DNA from 3 places in the Rhizobium sp. 3T7 genome. Region 1 is predicted to be linked to each of the others. Evidence: predicted binding sites of a transcription regulator. Region 1 holds the regulator's gene; each other region holds the start of a gene.
The links. The regulator PhoB, encoded in region 1, activates phosphate uptake and scavenging genes when phosphate is short. The targets are predictions, from matches to a motif close to TGTCATNNANCTGTCAT.

Region 1 (10,006 bases):
GCCAACAAGGGGCAGATCGATCTGAAGGTGGACGAGAAGAACCGCAAGGTGAACGACAGGCAGGTTGGCTGGATGAACCAGCTGGCGGAAAGCGGGACGTTGCACAAGACGTTCAACACCGGGCTCTTCGTCAACGGCAACTCCAGCCGCCCCGAGGCCGCCGGTCTCGGCGTCGCCCTGATCGGCTCGCTTTACCTGATGTTGATCGTGCTCGTACTTTCGCTGCCGATCGGTGTTGCCGCTTCGATCTACCTCGAAGAATTTGCGCCGAAGAACAAGCTGACGGACCTGATCGAGGTCAACATCAACAACCTCGCAGCCGTTCCCTCGATCGTCTATGGTCTGCTCGGCCTCGCCGTCTTCATCAACTTCGCCGGCCTGCCGCGTTCCGCATCTCTGGTTGGCGGTCTGGTGCTGACGCTGATGACCTTGCCGACGATTATCATCGCGACCCGCGCAGCGCTTCGCGCAGTGCCGCCGTCGATCCGGGCGGCTGCTCTCGGCCTCGGCGCTTCCAAGATGCAGATGGTCTTTCACCACGTGCTGCCGCTGGCCATGCCGGGTATTCTCACCGGCACCATCATCGGCCTGGCGCACGCGCTCGGCGAGACCGCGCCGCTCCTCCTCATCGGCATGGTTGCGTTCGTCGCCAACGCTCCGGCGACGCCCATGGATCCTTCGACGGCCCTGCCGGTGCAGGTCTATATGTGGGCCAACGAAGCCGAGCGCGCGTTCGTCGAGCGTACCTCTGGCGCTATCATCGTCCTGCTCCTGTTCCTGATCGTCATGAACCTCGGAGCCATTCTCTTGCGTCGTCGCTTTGAGCGCCGCTGGTAAACGGAGTAGACATTATGAACATGTTGACGGAAGCAGCAGTTGAGAAGGCTCTGGATCAGAAGATGAATACCGTTCCCTATAAGATGATCGGCCAGGACGTCTCGGTTTACTACGGCGAGAAGCGCGCGCTCTTCGACGTCAAGCTGAACATCCGCGAAAACACCGTGACGGCCCTCATCGGCCCTTCGGGCTGCGGCAAATCCACCTTCCTGCGCAGTCTGAACCGTATGAACGACACGATCGACGGTTGCCGCGTGACCGGCAAGATCACGCTCGATGGTGATGATATCTATGATCCCGACATCGACGTCGTGGAGCTCCGCGCCCGCGTCGGCATGGTGTTCCAGAAGCCGAACCCGTTCCCGAAGACGATCTACGAGAACGTCGCCTACGGCCCGCGCATCCACGGTCTCGCCAAGTCGAAGGCCGACATGGACCAGATCGTCGAACTCAGCCTGCAGCGCGCCGGCCTGTGGAACGAGGTGAAGGATCGCGTTCATGAAGCCGGCACTGGTCTTTCGGGCGGCCAGCAGCAGCGCCTTTGCATCGCCCGCGCTGTTGCGGTGAGCCCTGAAGTGATCCTGATGGACGAGCCATGCTCGGCACTCGATCCGATTGCGACGGCAAAGGTCGAGGAACTGATCCACGAGCTTCGCGAGAACTACACGATCGTCATCGTGACGCACTCGATGCAGCAGGCCGCCCGCGTGTCGCAGCGCACGGCCATGTTCCACCTCGGCAACCTCGTCGAAGAGAACGATACTGACAAGATGTTCACCAACCCGGATGACCCGCGCACCCAGGATTACATCATGGGTCGCTTCGGTTGATCGCCGGCGTCGGCAACCCTCACCATATTCAAGGATGAGCCCTATGGCATCGACACATATCTTTTCTGCCTACGACGACGATCTGAAATTCCTGTCCCGCCGTATTTCGGAAATGGGCGGCCTTGCCGAGCAGATGGTTTCGGATGCCGTTCGCGCTCTCGTCAACGGCGATACGGCCCTGGCCCAGAAGGTCATCTCCGACGACGTGATCCTTGACCACGCTGAACGCGAGATCGGGGACAAGGCGATCGTGACAATCGCCCGTCGCCAGCCGATGGCGGCCGACCTTCGCGAGATCATGGGTTCGATCCGCATCGCGGCCGATCTCGAGCGCGTCGGCGATCTCGGTAAGAACACCGCCAAGCGCGTCATCGCGGTCCAGAGCGCCGGCGTGCCGCGCAAGCTCGCCCGCGGCCTCGAGCACCTTTCCGAACTGGCGCTTGTCCAGCTCAAGGAAGTGCTCGACGTCTATACGAGCCGTGCTGCCGACAAGGCAAAGTCGATCCGTGAGCGCGACGAGGAAATCGACGCGATGTACACCTCGCTGTTCCGCGAGATGCTCACCTACATGATGGAAGATCCGCGCAACATCACCAGCTGCACGCATCTTCTGTTCTGCGCCAAGAACATCGAGCGTATCGGCGACCACGCCACCAACATTGCTGAAACCATCTATTACATGGCCACCGGTGCTCAGCCGGAAGGCGAACGTCCGAAGGACGATACCGCCAACACCGTCGGCGCCGTTACGGAATAATCGTTAAGCGACCGCGCCCCCAGGAGACCGAAACGAATGATACCAAAAGTAGCTGTCGTTGAAGATGAAGAAGCACTGAGCGTGCTTCTTCGCTATAACCTTGAGGCTGAAGGCTTTGAGGTCGACACAATCCTTCGCGGCGACGAGGCTGAGATCCGGCTGCAGGAACGCACGCCGGATCTTCTGATCCTCGATTGGATGCTGCCGGGCGTATCAGGCATCGAGCTCTGCCGTCGCCTGCGCATGCGGCCGGAAACGGAGCGCCTGCCGATCATCATGCTGACAGCTCGCGGCGAGGAGAGTGAGCGTGTTCGCGGCCTCTCCACCGGCGCCGACGACTACGTCGTCAAGCCGTTTTCGACACCGGAGCTCGTCGCCCGCGTCAAGGCGATGCTTCGTCGTGCCAAGCCGGAAGTGCTTTCCACGCTGCTGAAGTGCGGCGACATCGAGCTTGACCGCGAGACGCACCGCGTTCATCGCAAGAGCCGCGAAGTCCGCCTCGGTCCGACCGAATTCCGGCTTCTCGAGTTCCTGATGGCATCCCCTGGCCGTGTCTTCTCGCGCTCCCAGCTGCTCGACGGCGTCTGGGGTCATGACATCTATGTCGACGAGCGTACTGTCGACGTTCATGTCGGGCGTCTGCGCAAGGCGCTGAACTTCTCCAACATGCAGGACGTGATCCGCACCGTTCGCGGTGCCGGCTATTCCATGGAAGCCTAAAGCTCTCCTGGGAGGCATCCACACCGTCCAAAGAAACGGGCCCGCGAGGGCCCGTTTCTTTGTTCCTTATCCGGCTTCCGGGTCAGGCGACCCGGTTGGCGGCCTTGCGGCGCTCGTTGACCGGCTGATAGGCCATGCGCTGGTGATAGGTGCAGTAAGGGGAGGAGTCCGGGGATTCGCAGCCGCAGAAGTGGAAGTCGTCCTTCAGCGGATCGCCGACCGGCCACTTGCAGGTGCGCTCGGTCAGTTCCGTCAGGCCGAGGCGGCGAGAAATCGGAACGACGACGTTTGCGGCCGGACGATAGCTGATTTCCTCGATGGCATCGATTTCGATCTCTTCCTTGAGCATCGTCGCACCCTGCTGGCGGGTGACGGTGCGCGTAGTGACGCGAGATGCATAGTTCGGAGCGCGCGGCGCGGATGTCGTGCGCTTGGGCGTTCTGACAGTGGTTGTCGAGCCTCCGGCCTTGGCGCGGCCGGGCAAACTCAAACGGTGGACTTTGCCAATGACGGCGTTACGGCTTACACCGCCAAGTTGCGCTGCGATCTGGCTGGCGCTCAGGCCCTCGGACCACAGCTTCTTCAGTTTTTCAACGCGCTCGTCTGTCCAGTTCATGCCCCTGTCTCCGCCTTATTAGCGTTGGTGTAGGCAGAATCCTTCACCGTTGCCCCGGACGTATCCGAGGCAAGAAACGCTTGCTCGATTTTGGTGACTAGTTCCGCCGCATGCAGTCTAGTAATTGAGTTTTAACCTAGTGTGAGGCTGACTCCGTGACAAGAGTCGGTTGAATCTCGGCGAATCGAATTTCAAGTTTTCCCCAACTTGCTGGGCGAGAGAGTCATTTCTGCAACATTAGTTGTTGATAGCTCCGGCACCTCCAGATGGCGGCTTGACGCATGCAGGAAAACCTCAGTTTTGTTGACATTGCAGTGCGAAAAGTAAATAGTGCTGCTCGCCGCCGAAAGGCGGCATTTTTAATTTTCCGGACCCGCTTTCCTTAGCCGGAGTCCGGCCGCTTATAGTCAATGACAGGAGATCGCGCCATGGCTGAAGCCGCGCTTTACGATACCTACTCTCGTGCCCCGCTGCGGTTCGAGCGAGGCGAGGGCGTATGGCTGATCACCGAAACGGGCGAGCGATATCTTGATTTCGGCGCAGGCGTTGCCGTCACCTCCGTCGGCCACAGCCATCCGCATGTGGTAGGCGCGCTGAAAGAGCAGGCCGACAAGGTCTGGCACCTGTCCAATATCTACGAGATCCCGGGTCAGGAAACGCTCGCGAAGCGGCTGACCGAGGCGACCTTCGCCGACAAGGTGTTCTTTACGAACTCCGGCGCGGAAGCCCTGGAATGCGCGATCAAGACCGCGCGCCGCTACCAGTTCTCAAAGGGCCATCCCGAGCGGTTTCATATCATCACCTTTGAAGGTGCCTTCCATGGTCGTACGCTGGCGACGATTGCTGCCGGTGGCCAAGAGAAGTACCTCGAAGGTTTCGGCCCGAAGGCGCCCGGCTTCGATCAGGTTCCGTTCGGCGATCTCGATGCCGTTCGCAGCGCCATCACCAGCGAGACGGCCGCGATCCTCATCGAGCCTGTTCAGGGCGAGGGTGGCGTCCGTGCGGCGGCCAACGAGTTCCTGAAGGCGCTTCGCGCGATCTGCGACGATCACGGCTTGCTGCTGATCTTCGACGAAGTGCAGACCGGCATGGGTCGCACCGGCAAGCTCTTCGCACATGAATGGTCCGGCGCCACCCCCGACATCATGGCAGTCGCCAAGGGCATCGGCGGCGGCTTCCCGCTTGGCGCCTGCCTTGCGACGGCAGAGGCCGCTTCCGGCATGAAGGCTGGCACACATGGCTCCACCTATGGCGGCAATCCGCTTGCCATGGCTGTGGGTAGTGCCGTGCTCGACGTGATCCTCGCGGACGGCTTCCTGCAGCAAGTGCGCGACGTCTCGCTGGTTTTCCGTCAAGGCTTGGCCTCGCTCAAGGATCGCTATCCTGATATCATCGAGGACGTTCGCGGCGAGGGACTGCTGCTCGGCGTCAAGGCTGCCGTGCCGTCTTCCGAGCTGCTGCAGGCAATCCGTGACGCCCATCTGCTCGGCGTTCCCGCAGGCGACAACGTTATTCGTCTTCTGCCGCCTCTGGTCGTCACCGCTGACGAGGCCCGCGAGGGCCTTGCCCGCCTAGAACGCGCTGCCGAAAGCGTGCGCGCTTCGAAGGTCAAGAAGACGGCTTAATGGATAATGCCTGTCGGACGGCGGGCGTGATAGGTAAAGACAATGGCTTCCCCCAAACACTTCCTCGATCTCTCCGCCGTCGCGTCATCCGACCTGCGGCTCATCATGAATGACGCCATCTCCCGCAAGCAGGCCTTCAAGGCCGGGCAAGGTGACAAGCCGCTCGCCGGCAAAATGCTGGCGATGATCTTCGAGAAGCCCTCGACCCGTACCCGCGTGTCTTTCGATGTCGGCATGCGTCAGTTGGGTGGCGAGACGCTGTTCCTGTCGGGCACCGAAATGCAGCTTGGCCGTGCCGAGACCATCGGCGACACGGCGAAGGTACTCTCACGTTACGTCGATGCGATCATGATCCGCACCACCGATCATGCCCGCATGCTGGAGCTGGCCGAGCATGCGACCGTTCCCGTCATCAACGCGCTGACCGACGACACGCACCCCTGTCAGATCATGGCTGACATCATGACCTTCGAGGAGCATCGCGGACCCATCAAGGGCAAGACGATTGCCTGGACCGGTGACGGCAACAACGTGCTGCATTCGCTGGTCGAAGGGGCTGCCCGTTTCGGCTATCGTATGAATATGGCGGTCCCCCTTGGTTCCGAGCCAAAGGATCACTATCTGAACTGGGCCCGCAATGAGGGCGCCGAAATCATGCTCTGCCATGATGCCGACCGTGCGGTCGCCGGCGTCGATTGCGTGGTGACTGATACCTGGGTCTCCATGAATCAGGAACATCGGGCCCGGGGTCACAACGTCTTCCAGCCTTATCAGGTCAATTCGGCTTTGATGGCGCAGGCCGGCAAGGATGCATTGTTCATGCATTGCCTGCCTGCCCATCGTGGCGAGGAAGTCACGGACGAGGTGATCGACGGCCCGCAATCCGTGGTCTTCGATGAAGCGGAAAACCGTCTTCACGCGCAGAAGTCGATTCTTGCTTGGTGCCTGGGCGCGATCTGAACCATACTGGATGCCACGTTTGGCCGGAAGGCTCGTTGGCCGCGCGAGCGGATGGACACTCTCGTCTGCCGCTCTCAGACTAGGAGAAGACTATGGCAGACCCTGCAGCCGCCCTCGGCGAGTTCAATTTCGCCGGCGATGATCACGTCGTTCCGTTTCAGGTCGAAGGCCTGGATGTGCGTGGACGCGCCGTCCAGCTCGGGCCGATGCTGGACGCGATCCTTGAGCGTCATCGTTATCCCGCGCCTGTCGCGAGGCTTCTTGCCGAAGTCGTCGTGCTGACGGTGCTGCTCGGCACGTCGCTGAAATTTGACGGCAAGTTCACGGTGCAGACCAAAGGCGACGGCCCGGTGGACCTGCTCGTTTGCGATTTCTCGACGCCCGAGAACGTGCGTGCTTATGCGCGTTTCGACCAGGGCCTCCTCGACAAGGCCATCGCCACCGGGCAGATCGAGCCTGAACAGCTGCTCGGCAAGGGCATGCTGGCGTTTACGATTGACCAGGGCAAATTCACCCAGCCCTATCAGGGAATCGTTGCGCTCGACGGGGCCACCCTCGAGGAGATTGCCGGCACCTATTTTCGCCAATCGGAACAGATCCCGACGCGGGTGCGTCTTGCCGCTGCCGAGCTCTTCGACCGCGACGAAGCGGGCAAGCCGCGTCACCGCTGGCGGGCAGGGGGTCTCGTCGCCCAATTCCTGCCGGAAGCGCCGGAGCGCATGCGCCAGCCGGATCTTCACGGCGGCGACGGCGACACGGCCGGCGGTTCCCACAAGGAAGACGATGCCTGGATGGAAGCCCGCTCGCTCGTTGACACGATCGATGCCGACGAGTTGACGGATCCGCAGGTCGGCACCGAGAGGCTGCTGTACCGGCTGTTCCACGAGCGCGGCGTTCGCGTCTACGAACCGCGTGAGGTCTTCGATCGCTGCAGCTGTTCGCGCGAGAAGATCAAGGGCGTGCTGAAGGGCTTCTCTGCCGAAGAAATCGATGCCAGCCAGGAAGACGGCGCGATTTCGGTCACCTGCGAGTTCTGCTCGACGACCTATCGCTTCGAAGTGGAAGAGGTGGCGCTGGCTGCTGAGTGATCAGTTCAGGACTCTGAGCAGCCCTGGCGAATCCAGCGAGAAGGCGGGTATTGCGACATCGAAAAGCTCGCCTTCGTCGGTTTCCATCTGGTAGTGGCCGAACATCAGCCCTGATGGCGTATCCAGCGGGCAGCCCGAGGAATACTCGTAGGTATCGCCCGGCGCAAGCCGCGGCTGTTCGCCGACAACGCCGGCGCCCGTCACCTCATCGACGATTCCGTTCTGGTCGGTGATGTTCCAGTAGCGGTTCACTAACCGTACGGTCCTGTCGGAATTGTTGCTGATGACGATCTTGTAGCCCCAGACATAACGATCGTCCTCCGGATCGGATTGCTCCTCCAGATAAAAGGGTTCGACGACGACTTCAATGTCTCGTGTAAGGGCGCGGTACATGCCTACACCATAGTCAACATACGTTACCGGTATCTTATACGCCGGTCGATCCGTCAATAAACCGATAGGCGATCACCGCCCTAATGCCTGTAATAGCTAGAGGTTTCGCGCGCTAAGCCCAATTTTAGCCCATTTCGCGTGTGGCAGAAGCGCGTATGGCAGTCGGCCGGATCGGAGGGTGACCCGGCCGATATGGGCCGATCAGGCCTTCACTTTGGCGAGCGCCTGGGCGAAATCCTCGATCAGATCGTCCGTGTCCTCGATGCCGGCGGAGAGACGAACGGTGCCGCCAGAGATGCCGAGCTCGGCGCGTGCCTCGTCGGTCAGGTTCTTGTGCGTCGTCGTCGCCGGGTGCGTGATCAGGCTCTTGGCGTCGCCCAGATTGTTGGAGATCTTGACGATATCAAGCGCGTTCTGAAGCGCGAAGGCTGCTTCCTTGCCACCCTTCAGTTCGATGGCGACGAGCGTCGAGCCGCCCTTCATCTGCTTGGCGACTATGTCGGCCTGCGGATGATCCTTACGGCCGGGATAGATGACCTTGGCGACCTTGGGCTGATCGGCCAGGAAGTCGGCGATCTTCGATGCATTTTCGGTCTGCTGCTTGACGCGTAGCGGCAACGTCTCCAGCCCCTTCAGCAGCGTCCAGGCTGTGAACGGCGACATCGCCGGGCCGGTGTGACGGTAGTAGTCCTGTAGGTTCTCGTTGATCCATTCCCGGTCGGAGAGGATCACGCCGCCGAGGCTGCGGCCCTGGCCGTCGATGTGCTTGGTGGCCGAATAGACAACGATATGGGCGCCGAGCTCCAGCGGCTTCTGGAAGATCGGAGTGGCGAAGACGTTATCGACGACGACCTTGGCGCCGATCTGGTTGGCGAGCTTCGCGACGCCGGCGATATCGATCACCTCGAGCGTCGGGTTGGTCGGGCTTTCCAGGAAGAACACCTTGGTGTTCGGGCGGACCGCCTTTTCCCAGTTCTCCAGATAGCGGCCGTCGACCAGCGTACACTCGACACCGTATTTCGGCGCCAGCGTCTCGACGACCCAGCGGCACGAGCCGAAGAGCGCGCGGGCGGCAACGATGTGGTCACCGGCCTTCACCTGGCAAAGGATTGCGGCGGTAACGGCTGCCATGCCGGATGCCGTAGCGCGGGCTTCTTCGGCGCCTTCGAGTGCGCACATGCGCTTCTCGAACATGTCGTTTGTCGGGCTGCCGTAACGGGCGTAGATATAGCCTTCTGTCTCGCCCTTGAAGCGTGCTTCTGCCGCTTCCGCGCTTTCATAGACGAAGCCTTGCGTGAGGTAGATTGCTTCGGAGGTCTCGCCATATTGCGAACGCAGCGAACCGTCGTGGACGAGTTGGGTTGCCGGGCGCCAGGTTTTGCTCATGAATCACCACTTTCAAACAACAAAAAAACCGGCCGCGAAAGCAGACCGGTTTTGCACCCGGTCCTTTTAGCCACTTGTTTAACGTGGCTGCAAGCCGACCGGCCAAATCACCACGGGATAAAGCTGCAATACTGCCGTTCTGTGCTTGCGTCAATTCCTTGAGTTTGGTTTTGTCTGCGACAAATATGGATGGGGCATGATGGCTCGCGTAACAGGAATTTTGGCAGATCGTGCGATTGCCGCGCTCTTTGAGGCTGGGCGCCTCAGCTCCGAGCGCGATTTGGATCACGACCAGATCCAGCCGGCAAGCCTTGACCTAAGGCTCGGCGCCAAGGCGTTTCGCGTTCGCGCGAGCTTCATGCCAGGCCCATCCCATCTCGTGTCCGACAAGCTCGATCGTCTGAGCCTTCACGTCGTCGACCTCTCCGAAGGTGCCGTGCTGGAAACCGGCTGCGTCTATATCGTTCCCTTGATGGAGCGCCTCGACCTGCCGGCCGATATGTCGGCCTCGGCCAATCCGAAGAGCTCGACGGGACGACTGGATATCTTCACGCGCGTCATCACTGACTACGCCCAGGAGTTCGACAAGATTCCGACCGGCTATTCTGGTCCCCTCTATCTCGAAATCAGCCCACGCACCTTCCCGATCGTCGTGCGTCGCGGCTCGCGGCTGTCGCAGATCCGATTCCGTGTCGGTCATTCCTTGCTTGGTGAGCCCGAATTGCTGGCGCTGCACGATGCTGAAACGCTGGTTGCCAGCAAGCAGCCGAATGTATCGGGTGGCGGGATTGCCC
Region 2 (10,006 bases), on a different contig from region 1:
CTTGAGGCTGAAAGCGCCTGACGCGGCTAGATCGTCTTCATGCCTTCAGGCTTGTCGGCGAGCGCACGGTCCGCTGCCTCATAGTGCCTCGGCTGCAGGTGCCTGCTGACCATTGCGAAGGCGGCGGAGAGGACTGCCACGTCGTCCGAAAACCCGATCACGGCAAAAACATCAGGGATCATATCGATCGGCATGACGAAATAGGCAAGCGCAGCCAGAAGCACGCCGCGCACCCTTGTCGGCGTCTGCGGATCCATCGCACAGTAGAATGCGGCGACGACGTCGCGCGCGAAGGGAATCTGCCGCACGGCCTTCTTGAAGGTCGGCCAGAATTTCTTGCGCACAGTCTGTTCGCGCCGGCTCTGCGTATCATCGTCGCCCGGCAGAAGGATCTCACCGAATTTGACGTCGTCCATCCCGATTGGTCCTTTCGTTCACGCGCACATATGTGATGGCTGTACCGGAATCAATCAAGCCGGCGTGCTGCCGCCTTCTCCATCGCTGCCGCCAGCCGGAAGTCAAGCTCGGTCAGGCCGCCGGCATCATGGGTGTTGAGTTTCACCTCGACGCGCGAATAGACATTGAACCATTCCGGATGATGATTGAGCCGTTCTGCGGCAAGCGCCGCTTCCGTCATGAAGCCGAAAGCCTCGACGAAATTGCGAAACTTGAAGCTTCGCGATATCGACGTGCCAGTGTCATTGAGCGACCAGCCGTCAAGCTTGGCAAGTTCGGCGGCGATGGCTTGCCGTTCCAGTTTTTCCCGTTTCATGCGATTGTCCCTCCTCTATCCATCATGGACCACAGATGAAACGCATTAGCATCCTGTTTGTTTGCATGGGCAATATCTGCCGTTCGCCCCTTGCCGAGGGTATCTTCTCGCATCTTGTCGACGCTGCTGGTCTTGCTGATTGTTTCGAAATCGATTCGGCCGGCACCAGTGGCTGGCACGAGGGCGAGCATCCGGATCGGCGTTCGATCGCAACGGCCAGAGGTCACGGGATAGACATCTCCCGACAACGCGCCCGTCGGATAACGACGGAGGATTTCAGCCACTTCGACCTGATACTCGCGATGGATCGCGCAAATATCGCCGAACTGCATCGGATGCACCCGGAAGCCACAAACATCCGCCTGTTCAGCGAGTTTGCGCTCGAATCCGGCGAGGATATACCCGACCCATACTACGGCAGCCGGGACGAGTTCGAACTTGTCTACGCCAGGCTCTTTACTGGCTGCAGGAAGCTGCTGGACGCGCTGGGCACAGACAATGCCTCGTGGAGCGGGAAGACCTCTTCCGTCAGATAAGGACCGCCACCGACCGATTCCCTCGACGACAGCAGGACGAAGCGGGGAACGGTGAAGGCCGAAGTCTGGAAATTTCCACGACCGGCGAGATAGTGGACAACATCATCGACCCGCGACGATTTCAGCCGCGCCAGCGTGACATGCGGCGTGAACTTGCGAGGATCCGGCGGCAATCCGATGCGCTGGCAGATCCGCTCGATTTCCGCTTGAAGCGCATACATCTCCGGCGAGGGCGAGACGCCGGCCCAGACCGAATGCGGCTTCTTGGATCCGAATGCGCCGATACCATCAAGGCGGATCTGGAATTCGGGGCGGTCGATGCGGTCAAGCCGATCGACAATTTCGTCTGCCGTCCGTCCATCGACATCGCCGATAAACCGCAAAGTGATGTGGTAATTCTCCACATCAATCCATCTTGCACCAGGGAGACCACCGCGCAGCAATGAGAGGCTCATCGCGGCATTGCGCGGAATTTCGAGGGCGGTAAACAGTCTCGGCATAACGAGCACTCCCCGAATCTTTTGCAGGTGCTCACACGGAATCACGCATTGGGCACCTGTGCAAGCCCCTAATTCTTCACAGTAGAAATCGTTCCCAAGAATTGCGTGATAGCCGGCTCCATCTTTTCGACCATCACATCGACCCCCTTGCTGTTGGGGTGCATCCCATCTTCGAGCTTCAAACCAGCCGCAAGGGCGACGCCGTCGAGAAAGAAGGGATAGAGCGCAACACCATGTTTTTGCGCGAGTTTCGGGTAGATCGCATTGAAGCGTGCGGCATAGTCACCACCCATGTTCGGCGGCGCCAGTATACCGACAAGAAGAACGGCAATGCCGCGTTCCTTTAGCCGGACAATCATCTGGTCGAGATTCTTTTCACTTTCTTCGGGAGGGATGCCACGCAGTGCATCATTGCCGCCGAGTTCGAGAATTACGCCATCGGTACCATCGGGAACCGACCAGTCGATTCGTGCAAGACCGCCGGTCGTCGTGTCCCCGGAGACCCCCGCATTGGCGATCGATATATCGACCCCTTTGGCCTTCAGAGCGGCTTGCAGTTTTTCTGGAAACCCGTCGCCGGGAGGAAGCTGGTAGCCTGCCATCAGGCTGTCCCCAAAGCCGACAAGGCTGATTGTCCTTGCATTGGCTGTGACCGAGAACATCAGCGAGGCAACAATGACGGCGATGTGAAGGCCGGCAACTTTAAATCTCATTCCGCTTTCCCTAGATTGGCAAGACGATCGGCATCTATATAGGGCGAATACTGTTGGCAAAAACCATCATCGAGTTGAAGCGCGCCGATTTGACGCTTGGCAGCGCAGCCGCCTCCGTCCATGTGCTGAAAGGCATCGATCTGACGATTGCCGCCGGGGAGTCGGTCGGCATCCTAGGGCCGTCGGGCTCCGGCAAATCGACATTGCTGATGGTGCTTGCAGGGCTTGAGAAACTCGATAGTGGCGAGATCAATGTCAGCGGCACACCATTGCATGCTCTGAGTGAAGACGAAGTGGCCGACTTCCGTGGGCGTAACATCGGCATCGTCTTCCAATCTTTCCACCTGATTGCCAACATGACGGCGCTGGAAAACGTCGCCGTGCCGCTGGAGCTTGCCAACCTTTCCAATCCCTTCGAAATCGCACGCCGCGAATTGAAATCCGTCGGTCTTGGCGATCGATTGAACCATTATCCTGGCCAGCTGTCCGGCGGCGAGCAGCAACGCGTGGCAATTGCACGCGCCCTCGCACCCTCGCCGGCATTGCTGATTGCCGACGAACCGACCGGCAACCTCGATACCGACACCGGCCGCCAGATTGCAGATCTTCTGTTTTCGAAGCAGGCTGAGCGTGGCATGACGCTGTTGCTTGTCACCCATGACACCGCCCTTGCCAAACGCTGCTCCAGGCAGATTCGGGTTCGTTCCGGCCAAATTGAGGGCGATAGTGCGCCAGCGCAGCCCGAGGCTGCGATTGCATGAGATTGCTGACCCCGCGCGTCTCCCTTGCCTTTCGTCTCGCGCTTCGCGAACTTCGCGGCGGGCTCGGCGGCTTTTACATCTTTCTGGCCTGCATCGCCCTCGGCACCGGCGCCATTGCGGCGGTCAACTCGGTTTCGCAGTCGATCACCGACACGATCGCCACGCAGGGTCAGGAGATCCTTGCCGGTGACGTACGCTTCGAGCTTAACAACCGCGAGGCAACGGAAGCCGAAATGGATTTCCTGCGCGAGTTCGGAAAGGTGTCGACGGCAACTGGCCTGCGCTCGATGGCACGCAAGCCCGACGGCTCGGATCAGGCTCTAGTCGAAGTCAAGGCGGTCGACGGCGCCTACCCACTCTACGGTACCTTCGAGGCCGAACCGAACTATCCGTTGCACGCGCTTCTGTCCGGGCAGAGCGGTACCTATGGCGCAGTCGCCGCGCCGCTTCTGCTCGAGCGACTTGGGCTTTCCATTGGCGACGAGATCCTCCTCGGCAATGTCATTCTGAACGTCACCGGCACGATCAAGACCGAACCTGACGCGGTTTCGGAAGGCTTCGGCTTCGCACCCCGCCTCCTCGTGAGCAGGGACGCGCTCAAGGCATCCGGCCTCATCCAGACCGGCAGCCTGGTCGAGCACGTTTACAAGATTCGCATGGACGACCCCGCCGAGAGATCCACGATCCGCGATCGGGCTGCGAAGGAATTTCCGTCCGCCGGCTGGTCGATCCGCACCAGCGACCGGGCAGCCCCTTCGCTGACCGAGAACATTGAACGATTTTCGCAGTTCCTGACACTGGTCGGACTGACGGCCCTGATCGTCGGTGGTGTCGGGGTCGCAAACGCCGTGCGAGCTTTCCTCGATTCCAAGCGGACGACGATCGCAACCTTCAAATGCCTTGGCGCGCCGGCGGCGACCGTAGTTCTGATCTACCTCTTCCAGATCGCCATCATTGCGCTCGGCGGCATGGTCATCGGGCTCATCATCGGAGCGCTGGCACCAATCGTGGCGTCGCAATTTCTTGCGCAATTCTTGCCTGTTTCCACCGATGTGACGTTCTATCCCGAGCCCTTGGCCCTCGCGGTCGTTTTCGGCATTTTGACAACACTGGCCTTTGCCATCATGCCGCTCGGACATTCCCGCGAGGTTCCGGCAACTGCGCTCTTCCGCGAGCAGGGTTTCGAAGCGCGGGGCTTGCCATCCTGGCCCTATATTCTTCTGGCAGTGGTCTTTCTCCTCGCACTCGCCGGTCTCGCTATCATAACGGCTTATGATCGCTTCATCGCGGTCGTCTTTGTCGGGGCAATCGCCTTCGCCTTTGTGATCCTGCGGCTTGTCGCGGCCGGCATTGCTTGGCTCGCGCGTCGCAGTCCACGCGTCAATTCGCCAGCCTTGCGCCTCGCAATCGGTAACATCCATCGGCCCGGCGCACTGACGCCCTCCGTCGTCCTGTCGCTCGGTCTTGGCCTTGCACTGCTTGTCACCCTCACGCTGATCGACGGAAACATGCGTCAGCAACTAACCGGACGCATGGCCGCTGGCGCACCGAATTTCTTCTTCGTCGACATCCAGGGATCGGAACTCGAGAAATTCCGTAGCGTCGTAAAAACCGGTTCCCCGGATGGCAAGCTGGTCGAAGTGCCTATGCTGCGCGGCCGCATCCTCGCCTTCAACGGCGAGGACGTGACGAAGCGGAAGGTTTCGCCGGGCGGCCAGTGGGTGCTGCGTGGCGACCGCGGCATTACCTATTCGGAAATATTGCCGGAGAATGCGTCCTTGACCGAAGGTTCCTGGTGGCCGAAGGATTACAGCGGCGAGCCGCTTGTCTCCTTTTCAGCTGAGGAGGCCGGAGAACTCGGCTTGAAGATCGGCGACACCGTCACCGTTAACGTGCTTGGGCGTAACATCACCGCCCAGATCGCCAATCTGCGCAAGGTCGAGTGGGAATCGCTTTCCATCAACTTCGTGATGGTATTCTCGCCCAATACGTTCCGCGGCGCCCCGCACGCCTGGCTGGCGACGCTCACTGACCCGACGGCGACCTCTAGCCAGGAGGCCACGATCCTCAAATCCGTGACAAATACCTATCCGACAATCACCAGCGTGCGCGTCAACGATGCGATCGACATCGTCAACACACTGGTGGCGCAGCTGGCGACGGCGATCCGCGCCGCCGCCTCCGTTGCGCTTATCGCCTCGGTGCTTGTTCTTGCCGGCGCTCTGGCTGCTGGCAACCGCGCTCGTACCCATGATGCGGTCGTTCTTAAGACACTCGGCGCGACGCGGCGAATGCTGATCCGCGCCTTTTGCTACGAGTACCTTATCCTTGGCGCTGCGACCGCAGTCTTTGCCCTCTTCGCCGGCGGCGTCGCGGCCTGGTTCATCACCGCCCGGATCATGCGCATCTCCTCGCACTTCCTGCCCGATGTCGCCGGCCTGACGCTCGTGACTGCTTTGGTACTGACCGTCGGTATCGGTCTCATCGGAACCTGGCGCATCCTGGGGCAGAAGGCGGCACCCGTTTTGCGCGAACTCTGATTGACCAAACAGAGAAATTTCCTTCACCTTACGGCGATTTAACCCGATCCCGGGTTGCAAGGGCCTTGTTTGCGAAAGCCGAAAGGCTCATATTGTGTGCAGGCATGCTGGGCTCCGCAGCGGCGCCCGGGTTTCGCGCCCGCCACCGTGTCCACACCGGAGCTTGTAAGAGGAAACTATGGCTGACCTTCGTAATTACCAAGGCCGCGTTCAGACCGGCGAGATGATCGACCAGGGCCTACGCAGCTATATGCTCAAGGTCTACAACTTGATGGCGCTGGGTCTGGCGATCACGGGTGTAGCCGCTTATCTGGGCTTCAATTTCGCCGTCCAGGACGGCCAACTGACGCAGTTTGGCGTATTGCTTTTCCAGTCGCCGCTCCGCTGGGTGGTCATCCTTGCACCGCTGGCTGCCGTGTTCTTCCTGAGCTTCAGGATTAACCGGATGAGCGTTGCCGCCGCGCAGACGACCTTTTGGGTCTACGCCGCGCTGGTGGGGCTCTCGCTCGCGTCCATCTTCCTGGTCTACACACAGTCGAGCATAACACAGACGTTCTTCGTGACCGCAGCCTCCTTTGGCGCGCTCTCGCTGTACGGCTACACGACCAAGCGTGATCTCTCCGCGATGGGCTCGTTCCTGATCATGGGCCTTTTCGGCCTGATCATCGCGTCGATTGTGAACATCTTCCTGGCATCGTCCGCCCTTCAGTTCGCGGTCTCTGTGATCGGCGTGCTGATCTTCGCAGGCCTGACCGCCTACGACACGCAGCGCATCAAGGAACTGTATTACGAAGCCGACGGCGCAGAAGTAGCCGGCCGCAAGGCGATCATGGGTGCACTAACCCTGTATCTCGACTTCATCAACCTCTTCATGTTCCTGCTGCAGTTCATGGGCGACCGCAAGTAAGGAACGGGGATGTATCGAAAAAGGCGGCTTCGGCCGCCTTTTTTGTTGCCTGGTCATGCGGAGAATGATTTCTGGAAGAGTCCATTGTTCATATCCGCCCGGCCGACCGCATGCCCATCTTCCTCCGCGACGCTTCCTCATCCGACCTCTCCGCCATCACGGCCATCTATCGCGAATCCGTCCTGAATGGTGTCGCAAGCTACGAGATCGTCCCGCCGGAGCAGAGCGAGATGGCGGCACGATTTTCCGCAATCACGGGTCAGAGCTATCCCTACATCGCCGCGACTGGTGAGGATGGCAACTTGCTCGGTTACGCCTATGCCTCAGCCTTCCGCACACGCCCAGCCTACCGCTGGATGGTCGAGGATTCGATTTACCTGGGACCGGAAGCGCGCGGCAGGGGAATTGGAAGGCTGTTGCTCGCCGAACTGATCCGACGCTGCACGGATCTCGGCTTTCGCCAGATGGTGGCCGTGATCGGCGGCGCGCATCCGGCCTCGATCGCCTTGCATCGGGCACTGGGCTTTGAAGAAACCGGCCGCCTGAAAGGAACTGGCTACAAGCACGGCCGTTGGCTTGACACAATGATCATGCAGCGCGCTCTGGGCGAAGGCGCGGCCACCGACCCCGATCCCTCTGTCTACCCAGGCACGCTGTTCAAGGTGTAACAGGGTTCACTTCTCAACGAGCTTCAGAACCTTATCGAAGACCTTCAAAACCTGCTGCAGCTCGTGTCCGCGCTTCAAGATGACACCGTGCGTATTGATAACGGAGTAGGCCCCCTGCTTGGCGGCGAGCTTCGGATTCTTCTCGATACGAAAGAGCGGCATTTCGCCCGATCGTTTGAAAACCGAGAAGATGGCGCGGTCTTTCAGGTGATCAATCGCATAGTCGCGCCAGTCACCCTCGCCAACCATGCGGCCATAAATCCACAAAATCGCATCGAGCTCGCGTCGGTGGAACGTGACCGGCGCTGGGTCCCTACTCTGCTTATATTCCTTGAGATCTACGACGACTGAGGAACTGCTCTCGGCTAACCGGCTCTCGCCGTGCCGCAAATCCTGCTGATCTGTCATCAGTCTCCCTGTGCCTCCGCTTGTGACAGGTGAATGACAGTTTGCCTTAGCGTTTATAAATTGCAAGCAGGCGATCAGTCACATTAATCATAGTCTGTGCAATCTCCCGAGTGCCGCAATTCAGTCAAAACAGCGCCTCATTTGCAAGGGAAATTCCCTCACGACTGCGCCGCGGGGCCGTTCGGGCCCGCGTTGCACACGAATTGCGCATGATCTTTTTGCCAGATTCGGTCTGCTGAAAAGGTTGCGTGCGAGTTTGGCGCCAGCGCGCCAAAGGGCCCGGCTGACCGTATCGACCTTAACCCCAGCCCCGAATACGATCAGCCGGGCCGCCCCGTTTTCATCCGCGCAAGCAGATGAAATGGTCAGATGTTCTTCCCGGCCATGACGACCGTCGCTCCGAGGATCGCAGATGGGTTGCCATCGGCGGTGGAGGATTGAAGCAAAATCGCGCAGCCCTCAAGATCCGGCTTCTGCATCACGCTTGCCGGCAGCGTCAAGCTCGTTTCCTTGCCCTCCCACATGCCGACGGTTTCCACGTCTGCAACACTGTTTAGGTAGGCGATCTTCTTGCCGCTGTTTTCGCCCTTCTCGACATCAATGGTTTTCTCACGGTTGAAGTAGACCATGACGACATTGGCTTTGCCCTGTCCCGCGCCGATCTTAATCTCGAGTTGGTCGCCGCGCATCTGTGCCTTCACCGGCACTGACAACCCCATACCTTCAGCTGCATAGCCATCGATCTTCTTATTGATCGCGCCGAGATCGGCGCCTGCTACGTGGTCGCGGCCATTGATGATGACCTGCGGCGTATAGACGTTGGCACGGCCCATCGCCTGCGCATAACCATACTGCCGCTCGGTATTTTCCTTGGAACTCAGCGTGTCGGCCCATCCCATGTAGTTCCAGTAATCAACGTGATAGGCAAGAGCGATAACGCCCCCGGCCTCGACGAGCCTACGGAAAGCTGCATCAGCTGGAGGACAAGACGAACATCCCTGCGAGGTAAAAAGTTCAACCACACCTTTCGGCGCGTCCTGGGCAAAAAGTGGGCCGGCAAGCGCCACACCTGCAACCAGAGAAATCAGAAACCGCGGGGACATTCATGCACCTTTTCTTCCGCACCTACCGCCACGTTTGGCCGCAGGTCCGATGTCTGAGCGTAGAGATAGTGTTTCTCGGTCGAAACGGAAAGTCACGAACGGGTGAGGCAAAGCTTCGTGGAAGCCAAGCTGAAACACATCGTCGTGAGCAGACATCCAATACCTTGCGCTCAAACAAAAACCGCCGGAAATCTCTTTCCGGCGGTCATTGTCATGCAAGTCTGTTAACAATCAGGCAGCGAGATCTCGCAGAACCGTCTGCAGGATGCCGCCATTGTTGAGGTAGATCACTTCGTCGAGTGTATCGACACGCGACAGCAGCGGAACTTCCTTCACGGTGCCATCGCCATAGACGATCTTGGCGATCTTCTTCTCGCGCGGCTTGATGTTTTCCAGGCCTTCGATGGTGACGAGTTCGTCGCCCTTGAGACCGAGGCTTGCCCAGGTCGTTCCCTCTTCGAAGACGAAGGGGATGACGCCCATACCGACCAGGTTCGAGCGGTGAATACGCTCGAAGGACTGGGCGATCACAGCCTTGACGCCGAGAAGGTTGGTGCCCTTTGCAGCCCAGTCGCGGGACGAGCCGTTGCCGTACTCGACGCCGGCGAAGATGACGAGCGGAACGCCTTCGGCCTTGTACCGCATGGCCGCGTCGTAGATCGATTCCTCTTCCTTCGACGGATAGTGGATGGTGTAACCGCCTTCCTTGCCGTTCGGGCCGAGCATGTGGTTGCGGATGCGGATGTTGGCGAAGGTGCCGCGCATCATTACTTCATGGTTGCCGCGACGCGTGCCGTACTGATTGAAGTCCGCAACGGCGACGCCGTTGCCGAGCAGGTAGGAACCCGCAGGCGATGCTGCCTTGATCGAGCCGGCCGGGGAAATATGGTCGGTTGTGATCTTGTCACCGAAGAGGCCGAGAACACGGGCATTCTTGATATCCGAAGTGCCAGTGCCCTTCTTGCCCATGCCGACGAAGTAAGGCGGGTTTTGAACGTAGGTCGAGTTGTCGTCCCAGGCATAGGTCTGGCCCGGAGGAACCTGCACCGCCTGCCAGTTCTCGTCGCCCTTGAAGACGTCAGCGTACTTCGTCTCATA
Region 3 (10,006 bases), on a different contig from region 1:
GCTGGCAGGGGCACGCTCACGCGGCGGCCGGAAGGTGAAAGCTGGCCTGCATTTGGTCTAGTTCGGGCCAAAAGTCAAGAGCCGCCGGCTCAAGGAGCGGCTGCGCGAAGGCCCTGTGACGCTTCGGACCAGCTTCAGTCCTCAGTAGCATACCCTTGCACGGTAAGCCTCGCCCCATCCGTTGCGCTGCCATTGAACATAACAACGGGGTGCGTAGTAGTCGCGGCGGTAGTACGGTCTGTAGTAGCTTCGATAGGCCGGATATGGGCGATAGTAAGATCCGTAATAGGGCCGGTAATAGGGCCGATAGTAGGAGCCGTAGTAGGGCCGATACACCGATCCGTAGTAAGGCCGATAGTATGGCCGCGGATAGTAGCCGTAGTTGGGGTAGGGACGTACAGCCTGCGACAGTAGGATGCCACCGACAGCCCCAGCCGCGACGCCGCCCCAGAAGTCACTGTTAGCGTTCGCGGGCGTTGCCGGGAGGAAGGTTGTCCCAGTCAGGGTCAATGCCATTAAGCCCGCCGCCATGCTTTTACGAAGTACGAACATGGTCGTCTCCTTTCGTTGACGAAGCTTGTTCTTGAAGCCGTCAGGAGAAGCCGTTCGGGTTTACGGGCCAGCTGAACGAGTTCATTTTAGAAACGACTGAAACTATACCACAGTTCCCGGATGTTTACTGCTTGTGACGATACAGCGCCGGCCAACACGCAAATTGCTCATGCCCTCGAGAATCATGGTTAAAGCCTTGTTAAAGCGGCGCGGCTATAGTCGTTCGACGAACAGACTTTGCCTGACCGAGGACTAATTTTGACATCGAACGGGGACCTTCTCGAACTGGCCTGCCGCCGGATCGCAGATCTGGATCGCCCCGCCTATGTCAAGAACAGCGAGCTTCGCTACGTCGCCGTCAACGGGGTCTATGCGTCCTTCTTTGGAAAGGAGATCTCCGATTTTATCGGTCGCCGGAGCCGCGAACTGATCGATACGCCGGACGAGGAGACCCGCGAGGACAAGGAGCGGCGCGCTCTCGTCTTTGCAAGCGAGGAAAGCGCCGTTTGCTTCGATTCCCGTCGTGGCGAGCACGAGCGGGTGCGCATTGAGAGCTTCTCGCCCTCCGAAGACCGTGTCTACGTGCTCGGCATCTTCGAGAGAAGGGCGCCACGCCATAAGGGCGATAACCGGTCGGTGTCCAATCCTACCCCATCGGCATCGGATGCAGCACGCAGCCAGGCCCTGACAGAGGATCTGCAAAGCATCCTTGGCGCTCTACCCGTCGGCGTCATGATTCTCGACGACGAACGCGACGTCCTCTATGCCAATGACGAATTCTACGATGTCTGGGATCTGCCGCGAGACGAGCGGTTCGACGGCTGGGCCTTCATTGACGTCATTCGTCGCAATCACCAACTTGGACGCTACGGGGACAGGCTGACACCGGAGCAGATTCTTGCGCGACGGGAGGCGCATTTTGCCACCGCGGGACAGGAAGAGCCGGTAGAACTCGGCTGGGTCAACGGTAAGCGGGTCCTGTTCGAGGGCCGCCGCCTTTCCAACGGGCGTGTCCTGCTTTCATACATGGACGTTACCGCGGTCCGCCTGCGAGAGAAGGAAATCCATGAAACGCGGGCGGCCCTGGCGCGTCTGGGTGACTTGATGGATGACGCGACGCGGGCGATGTCGCAGGGCCTCCTGATCGTTCAGGACGGGATCATCCTGCTCGCCAGCGACCCGCTCAGCGACATCCTCGCCATTCCGCCCGAGTACCTGACGGTCGGCCGAGGATGGATCGACCTCTTCCGGTTCTGCGCTGAGCGGGGGGATTTTCATGGCCAGGAGGAGGAAATCCTCACGAGTTGGCGAGACAACATCGCGGCCAAGAAACCGATTTCGACGCCATTTCATGTCGCTGGAGAGCGTTGGGTCAACCTGGACGCTACCATCAGCGAGCGGCAGCATTGGATTGCGTTGTTCACCGACGTCACCGAAGCGAAGCAACGTGAGGCCGAGCTCGAGCGGCTGCTGTCACGGGCGGAAGCCGCTGACCGCGTCAAGTCGGAGTTCCTGGCGAACATGAGCCACGAGATCCGGACACCGATGAATGGCGTCCTCGGCATGGCTGAGCTGTTGGCAAAAACCGATCTCGATACGCGCCAGAAGACGTTCATCGATATCATCGTCAAATCAGGCAATGCGCTGGTGACGATCATCAACGACATTCTCGACTTCTCGAAGATCGATGCCGGACAGATGACGCTCAGGCGCACGACGTTCGATCTGGTTGACGCGATTGAGGATGTTGCGACCCTCTTGTCTTCATCTGCGGCGGAAAAGAATATTGAATTGCTTGTGCGCACGGCGCCTGATTTGCCGTCGGCGGTGATTGGCGACGCGGGACGCTTCCGGCAGATCATCACCAATCTCATCGGCAATGCCGTAAAGTTCACGGAGCGCGGTCACGTCCTTGTGGACGTTTGCTTCACGCCGGGTGCGCAAGATGAGATCATGGCGAGTATCCGGGTCGAAGATACCGGCATTGGTATTCCAGGCGACAAGCTTGAGTCCATTTTCGACAAGTTCTCGCAGATCGATACATCCTCCACGCGTCGCCACGAAGGAACGGGCCTTGGCCTTGCCATCACGACAGGGCTGGTTGACCTGTTCGGCGGCTACCTCGAGGTGGACAGTCAGCCGGGGGAAGGCTCGGTCTTTACCGTGAACCTGCCTTTCGTCGTGGCCGCGGCGCGGTTGGCTCCAAAGCCGCTGCCCGTCAACGTGAGGGGGGCGCGTGTTCTCATTGTTGACGACAACGCGGTCAACCGGCAGATACTGACTGAGCAATTGGCTGTTTGGGGCTTCGATGGAGCGGCCGCCGGGGATGGACTGGAGGCCGTTGCGATCCTCGAGGCGGCCGACGAGCTTGGCATCGAGATCGATGCGGTTGTGCTCGACTACCAGATACCCGGCATGAACGGCGCCGAGATCGCGCGAAAACTGCGTGCGGACTGCCGGTTCGAGCGCTTGCCAATCATCTTCCTGACGTCGATGGACATTTCAGGGACGGAGAAGGACTTCGCGGCGCTGAATGGCCAAGCCTATCTCATGAAGCCGGCGCGGGCCAACGTCATGAGGAACACAATCGTCGACGTCGTGCGTACCAGCCGGACGAAACAGATCGCCACGGCGGTCAACATGTTTCCCAATGTTCAGGAGACAGCACCGTCGCTGCTCCCCAAGGTCGAGTCTTCCGAAAGAATGCCGGCGGGGTTCATTGATGTGCTGGTCGCCGAGGACAACGAGGTCAACCAGATCGTCTTCAAGCAGATCCTGCAGAAAACCGACGTCAGCTTTCTCGTCGTCAGCAACGGCCAGGAGGCGGTGGAGGCGTGGGATCGCTACACCCCGCGCATCATCATGATGGATGTCTCGATGCCGGTGATGAACGGCCATGATGCGACGCGAGCAATACGTGATCGCGAGCGCGGACAAGGCCATCGCGTGCCAATCATCGGCGTGACGGCGCATGCGCTGGATGTCGACCGTGATCTCTGCCTGGAGGCCGGCATGGATGATTGTATGTCGAAGCCGATCAGCCCGGAACTGCTCGAAGAAAAGCTGGGGCTATGGCTGGGCAGAAGTGAGCAGCAGTCGGACCGCTCGGCCAGCTAGGATTTGATGCCACAGAGCATCTCACGTTTTCCCGCAAAGCCGCTGCGGCGCTCCACCACAAAACCGGCGGCAATCAGATTGCGCCTGACGAAGCCCGCCGCCGCATATGTCGCGAAGGTCCCGCTAGGCTTCGTCTTCTCGCAGACGAGGCGCATCAATTCCGCAGACCACATGTCGGCATTGCGTGACGGGGCGAAACCATCGAGATACCAGGCATCGAAATCTGCCCGCGCCGCTGCCACACTTTCGAGGGCACGGCCGCAGACGACGCTGAGACATGTATGGTCATCGAGCCTCAAGGATACCGTTCCTTGCGGTGTGTCGGGCCAGGCTGCCGTCAGCGCGTGTCGTTCGGCATCGATCTCGGTCCAATGAGAAAGTGCACGGTCGATTTCCCAGCGCTGCATCGGATAGAGCTCGAACGACATGAAGTGCAGTTGCTGCCCGATGCGCCGATTGAGCTTCCACTGTCGCCATGTTTCGGCAAAGTTCAGGCCGGTGCCGAAGCCAAGTTCGCCAATCAGGAAATCACTCCTGTTTTCCCAGCGCTCCGGCAGGCCATTGCCGCTCAGGAAGACATGCCCGCACTCCAGCCTGCCATCGGTCTGGCAATAAAAATGATCGCCAAAGGCCGGTGAATAGGGCATATCGCCGTCGCGCCACTCCAACGGCTCATGTGCGCCAGCGATTTTTTCAGGATCTGTATCTGTCATGCCCAAAGCCGATAGTCCGGCCTTGTCTTCCGGTCAATCATCGACCGCCCTGCTGATTGTCGGCGGTGGGATCATGGGGCTGTGGGCGGCAGTTCACGCGGAAAGGCTGGGTATCGATGCAGTGCTCGTCGATGCCGGTCGGCTTGGCCACGGTGCGAGCGGCGGCCTGCTCGGCGCGCTGATGCCCCATATGCCGGACAAATGGAACGCCAAGAAGCAATTTCAGTTCGATGCGCTGGTTTCGCTGGAAGCGGAGATTGCCGCGTTGGAACAGCAGACGGGCCTTTCCGCCTGCTATCGCCGCTCTGGGCGCCTTATCCCGCTGCCGAAGCCGCATTTGCGTGAGATCGCCTTTGGTCATTCCCGCGATGCCGACGATAGCTGGATCGCGGGCGAGCGGCGTTTCCACTGGCACGTCCTCGACAGGCCTCCCCAGGACAATTGGCTCGACGCAGCGGCCGGCGAAAGCGGCTTCGTGCACGATACGCTTGCGGCAAGGGTTGCCCCCCGATCGCTGACTGCAGTACTGGCCGCATCGACGCGCGACGCACGGCATGTGCGGGTTGCCGAATATGTTTCGGTCGATGATATCGATTTTGAGCGCAAGGTTGCGAAAACGACCGCAGGTAACATTGCGTTCGGCCGCTGCATCGTCGCAGCCGGTCACGAATCCTTTCCCTTGCTGGGGCGTTACACCGCCGGTCTTGTGCGGCCGCTCGGCCAGCCCGTCAAAGGGCAGGCGGCGTTGTTGAAAGCCGATGTCGACCCATCCTTGCCGACCATCTTCCGTGACGGGCTCTATATCGTTGCACACGAGGGCGGCCACGTCGCTGTCGGCAGCACCAGCGAGAATCGTTTCGACGAGCCGTTCTCGACCGATGGACAGCTCGACGCACTGCTTGAGGCGGCCGGACAGCTGGTGCCGCTATTGAAGAGTGCGCCTGTGCTTGAACGGTGGGCCGGTTTGCGGCCGAAGGCAATCGACCGAGATCCGATGATTGGCGTGCACCCTGACTACGACGGCCTGATCGCTTTGACCGGTGGCTTCAAGGTCAGCTTCGGCTTGGCGCACCGTCTAGCGGCCGCAGCGGTCCACCTAGCCGCCGGTCTTCAGCCGCCCTTTGCGCTGCCCGAAAACTTCCTGTTTGCCAATCACATCCGCGTGGCTTCACGCTAAACGTGAATTAGCATTTCCTGCCTTTCGTCAATTTGTCACGCAAATCACCTATCTGCTAGCGCAATCGCGGCGCCGACGGAGGGCTGCGCCGTTTGTCTACGGAGGAAATTTGATGCGCTACGCCATTTGCTTTACGCCCGCTGCGAGCGACCCGCTCTCGCATGTGGCCGCAAATTGGTTGGGTCGGAACGTGTTTTCCGGCGATATGGTCGAGCCGATTGCGATACGTGGCCTGAGCATTCACGAGATCGCCTTTCATACGGCCATGCCACGCCGCTATGGTTTTCACGGTGTCCTGAAGGCGCCCTTCCGCCTGGCCGCCGATGTGACAGAGGCGCAACTTCTGCGTGATCTCATGCGCTTCTGCGGCACGCTGACGCCGTTTCACATCAATCGGCTGGAGGTGGCCCGGCTCGGTGGATTCTACAGCCTTGTGCCGTCGCTGCCTTGCGAACACGTCCACTATCTTGCCAATGCCGTTGTTCAGGAGTTCGACCGGTTCCGCGCGCCGTTGAGCGAGGCGGAAATCGAGCGCACCGATCCGGGCGGTCTGTCGGCGGCGCAGTTCGCCAATCTGCACCGCTGGGGAAGCCCCTATGTGATGGACGAATTTCGCTTCCATATGCCGCTGACCGGACCGGTCAGCCATTGTGACCTGCCACGGCTCGAGCGCGCGCTGCGCAACGTCTTCGAGCCCGTGCTTGCCGATTCCGTGAAGGTCGCCAATGTCGCGCTGATGATCGAGGAGGGAAATGGCGGACCGTTTCGCGTGCATTCGCTGCATCCGATGGGCAAGGTCAGCGCCCGGAAAGATCGCGTCCCCGCGCTAGCCTAAGAGTTGTGCCACAACCGCAAAACTCTGTTGCGTACTTTCCGTCTCGACATTCCGTCTCCGGGTGTTACCGTTTCACCGACTTTCAGGAAGGTGATTTCATGGTATCCGAGACTTATCCGCGCAATCTGATCGGTTATGGACGCAATACGCCCGATCCGAAGTGGCCGGGCGATGCGCGCGTGGCCGTCCAATTCGTCATCAATTACGAAGAGGGCGGCGAGAGTTGCATTCTCGATGGCGATCCAGCCTCCGAGAACCTGCTGTCGGAAATTGTCGGTGCTGCAGCCTGGCCGAGCCAGCGCAACCTCAACATGGAATCGATCTACGAGTATGGTTCGCGCGCCGGCTTCTGGCGCTTGTGGCGTATGTTTACCGAGCTCAAGGTTCAGGTCACCGTTTATGGCGTGACGCTGGCCATGGCGCGCAACCCCGAAGCGGTCGCGGCCATGAAAGAGGCCGGCTGGGAGATCGCCAGCCACGGTTACCGCTGGCTGGAATACAAGGACTTCCAGGAGGACGTCGAGCGCAAGCACATTCAGGAAGCCGTGCGCCTGCACACGGAACTGACCGGCGAGCGCCCCTACGGTATGTATCAGGGTAAGCCCTCAGACAACACGCTGCGCCTCGTCATGGAGGAGGGCGGTTTCCTTTATTCCTCGGATTCTTATGCCGACGACCTGCCGTTCTGGGTGAAGGGCATCGACGACAAGCCGTTCCTGATCATCCCCTATACGCTCGAGACCAACGACATGCGTTTCGCCACACCGCAGGGCTTCAACTCGGGTGATCAGTTTTTCACCTACCTCAAGGATGCCTTCGATACGCTCTATGAAGAGGGTAAGGCGGGCAGCCCGAAGATGATGTCTGTCGGCCTGCATTGCCGCCTCGTCGGTCGTCCGGGCCGCGCGGCGGCGCTGAAGCGGTTCATCGAGTATGTGCTCAAGCACGACAAGGTGTGGGTGCCACGGCGTATCGAGATCGCCCAGCATTGGCACACCAACCACAAGGCGGAGGCAATCTGATGCTGTCGCGTGACGAGTTCGTATCGCGTTACGGCGGTGTTTTCGAACATTCGCCGTTCACTGCCGAGCGCGCTTATGACGACGGTTTCGTCGGCGACGAGTTGACGGTGGACCGGGTGCATACGGCACTCGTCGCCATCTTCCGGGCGGCAAGTGAGGAGGAGCGGCTGGGCGTGCTGCGCGCCCATCCTGATCTTGCAGGACGTCTGGCGATAGCGGGCGAACTCACCGAAGACAGCAAGAAGGAGCAGGCAGGCGCAGGGCTCGACCGACTAAGCGCGGAGGAACATGCCCGTTTCACCGAGCTCAACACGGCCTATGTCGAGAAATTCGGCTTTCCCTTCATCATTGCCGTCAAGGGCTTGAACAAGGACGACATTCTGGCGGCCTTCGAAAAGCGCATCGGCAACACTCGCGACGAAGAGTTCGACACGGCCACGGCTCAGGTCGAGCGCATCGCGTTGCTGCGACTGGAAACGATGCTGCCGGCGCGTTGAAACAAACGTCTCCGACTTTTCTCTTTCGCATCCGTGACTTATAGTTGCGCCATGAAGCCGTCAGAAGTGCTGGAGAAGAACAGGCAGGCGATCCGTGAAGCGACGAAGCGCTTCGCCGCGGCAAATGCGCGTGTCTTCGGTTCTGTGGCGCGAAGGGAAGATCGGCCGGACAGCGATCTGGACATTCTGGTGGATACCTTGCCAGGCACTACCTTGTTCGATCTAGGAGGGTTGCTTGAGGAGTTGACAGAGACGCTTGGTATCGAGGTCGATCTTGTAACGCCCGGTGGCCTGCCGGAGAAAATACGCGAACGCATTCTTTCGGAAGCGGTCGTTGCATGAGCGTCGAGCGGCTGGTGGAGTACATCGATCGCATGCAGCAGGCCGCTGAACAAGCACGCGCGCTAACCGAAGGTTTGAACAAAGAAACCTTTCTGGCGGACCTTAGAACCCAGCTGGCTGTCACAATGTCCCTCGTCCTTTTGGGCGAGGCAGCGGCTCGCATCGGTACGAACCACCCTGATTTCCTTCGCGATCATCCAGAACTCCCCTGGTCGAAAATAGAGGGAATGCGGAATCTGATTGTGCACGACGACCATCGTGCAGATCTTTCGGCGATTTGGGGTACGGTGCGAAGCGATCTGGCGGATCTGATCTCGCAGCTTCAAGCGATACGCCATTGGCGCATCCAAGGCGAATAGTGAAATGTCTCAATTACTCGATATTCTTCCCCTCACCAAATCCGCCTTCGCGCCCTTCGGCGACGTTATCGAAGCAGATCCGGCAACGATGCGCTATATCAACAACGGCACGACCGAACGGTTTCATGCGCTGGCCGCCGCCGAAGCGGCAGGCGAGGGTGCACGCGTCATCATCAACCTTTTTCGCGGCCGGCCCCGGGCCTTTCCCTATGAAATCGGCATGATGGAGCGGCATCCGTTCGGCAGCCAGAGCTTTTCGCCGATTTCCGCTCGTCCTTACCTTGTTGTCGTCTCCGAGGACGAGGGCGACAAGCCCGGTCGCCCGCGGGTATTCCTGGCGCGGGGCGATCAGGGCGTGAACTATCGCCGCAACGTCTGGCATCATCCCTTGATGTCGCTCGGCGCCGTCAGCGATTTTCTCGTCGTCGACCGCGAGGGGCCTGGCAGCAATCTGGAAGAATACGCCTTCGAAACTCCCTTCATCATCAGCGAGCCGAGCCTATGACCGGACTGACCACCCACGTCCTCGATACAGCCTCCGGCAAGCCAGCCGAAGGGCTGCGGATCGATCTCTTCCACCTGGAAGGAGACGTCCGCCGGCACATCAAGACGGTCAACACCAATTCCGACGGCCGTGTCGATGGGGGGCCGATCCTGATCGGCGACAGCTTCAAGGCGGGAACCTACGAACTGCTCTTCCATGCCGGCGATTACCTGCGTGCAAAAGGTATCGCTTTGCCGCATCCAGCGTTTCTGGATCTCGTGCCCATCCGCTTCGGCATCGCCGACGTGACCGCGCATTATCATGTGCCGCTATTGATCTCGCCTTACGGCTACTCGACCTATCGCGGCAGCTAGACCATGCGTTTTGCGGCGATTGCGGACATTCATGGCAACCATCTGGCGCTCGAGGCTGTATTGGCCGACATTGTGGCGCAGGGCATCACCGATATCGTCAATCTCGGCGACTGCTTCAGCGGTCCGCTGACAGCAGGACGAACCGCGGAACTGCTGCGGGCGCAGGACATGCTGACCGTCCGCGGCAATCACGATCGCTACCTGATCGAACGGCAGCGGGACGCCATGCATGCCTCGGATGCGGTCGCATTCGATCAGCTGACAGTGGATGACCTGCAATGGTTGCGCAGTCTGCCGACGAATGCGGTCTACCGTGGCGAGGTCTATCTCTGCCACGCGACACCGGCGGACGACAGCACCTATTGGCTGGAGTCCGTGTCTACGGAAGGCCATGTGTTCCTGAAGCCGCTTACGGAAATCGAGGCGCTGGCCAAGGGCGCGGATTTCCCGCTGATCCTCTGCGGCCACAGCCATATCCCGCGAGTGGTCCGCCTCAGCGACAACAGGCTGATCGTCAATCCCGGCAGCGTCGGC

Region 2: the regulator PhoB is predicted to act here: its motif matches at 7,828-7,844, upstream of K9B32_RS11185 (DUF2794 domain-containing protein).
Region 3: the regulator PhoB is predicted to act here: its motif matches at 5,582-5,598, upstream of K9B32_RS25040 (DUF1045 domain-containing protein).

The regions. Positions count from the first base shown of each region.
Region 1 is NZ_JAIQXS010000002.1:8,553-18,558, forward strand. Features, by position in the region: gene pstA (phosphate ABC transporter permease PstA) at 1-837, shown strand, start outside; gene pstB (phosphate ABC transporter ATP-binding protein PstB) at 852-1,667, shown strand; gene phoU (phosphate signaling complex protein PhoU) at 1,711-2,424, shown strand; gene phoB (phosphate regulon transcriptional regulator PhoB) at 2,461-3,144, shown strand; gene K9B32_RS02815 (GcrA family cell cycle regulator) at 3,227-3,760, opposite strand; gene K9B32_RS02820 (aspartate aminotransferase family protein) at 4,189-5,385, shown strand; gene argF (ornithine carbamoyltransferase) at 5,428-6,345, shown strand; gene K9B32_RS02830 (Hsp33 family molecular chaperone) at 6,438-7,433, shown strand; gene apaG (Co2+/Mg2+ efflux protein ApaG) at 7,434-7,826, opposite strand; gene K9B32_RS02840 (O-succinylhomoserine sulfhydrylase) at 8,028-9,212, opposite strand; SAM riboswitch at 9,258-9,336, opposite strand; gene K9B32_RS02845 (2'-deoxycytidine 5'-triphosphate deaminase) at 9,409-10,006, shown strand, end outside.
Region 2 is NZ_JAIQXS010000006.1:90,326-100,331, forward strand. Features, by position in the region: gene K9B32_RS11135 (sigma-70 family RNA polymerase sigma factor) at 1-21, shown strand, start outside; gene K9B32_RS11140 (YkvA family protein) at 27-416, opposite strand; gene K9B32_RS11145 (4a-hydroxytetrahydrobiopterin dehydratase) at 467-772, opposite strand; gene K9B32_RS11150 (low molecular weight protein-tyrosine-phosphatase) at 808-1,308, shown strand; gene thpR (RNA 2',3'-cyclic phosphodiesterase) at 1,215-1,808, opposite strand; gene K9B32_RS11160 (arylesterase) at 1,877-2,521, opposite strand; gene K9B32_RS11165 (ABC transporter ATP-binding protein) at 2,575-3,282, shown strand; gene K9B32_RS11170 (ABC transporter permease) at 3,279-5,822, shown strand; gene K9B32_RS11175 (Bax inhibitor-1/YccA family protein) at 6,001-6,729, shown strand; gene K9B32_RS11180 (GNAT family N-acetyltransferase) at 6,840-7,397, shown strand; gene K9B32_RS11185 (DUF2794 domain-containing protein) at 7,404-7,805, opposite strand; gene K9B32_RS11190 (DUF1223 domain-containing protein) at 8,171-8,908, opposite strand; gene acnA (aconitate hydratase AcnA) at 9,140-10,006, opposite strand, start outside.
Region 3 is NZ_JAIQXS010000025.1:6,337-16,342, reverse strand. Features, by position in the region: gene K9B32_RS25060 (hypothetical protein) at 142-552, opposite strand; gene K9B32_RS25055 (response regulator) at 811-3,669, shown strand; gene mnmD (tRNA (5-methylaminomethyl-2-thiouridine)(34)-methyltransferase MnmD) at 3,666-4,382, opposite strand; gene K9B32_RS25045 (NAD(P)/FAD-dependent oxidoreductase) at 4,381-5,559, shown strand; gene K9B32_RS25040 (DUF1045 domain-containing protein) at 5,672-6,394, shown strand; gene puuE (allantoinase PuuE) at 6,493-7,416, shown strand; gene uraD (2-oxo-4-hydroxy-4-carboxy-5-ureidoimidazoline decarboxylase) at 7,416-7,913, shown strand; gene K9B32_RS25025 (nucleotidyltransferase family protein) at 7,965-8,255, shown strand; gene K9B32_RS25020 (DUF86 domain-containing protein) at 8,252-8,614, shown strand; gene K9B32_RS25015 (ureidoglycolate lyase) at 8,619-9,119, shown strand; gene uraH (hydroxyisourate hydrolase) at 9,116-9,472, shown strand; gene K9B32_RS25005 (metallophosphoesterase family protein) at 9,476-10,006, shown strand, end outside.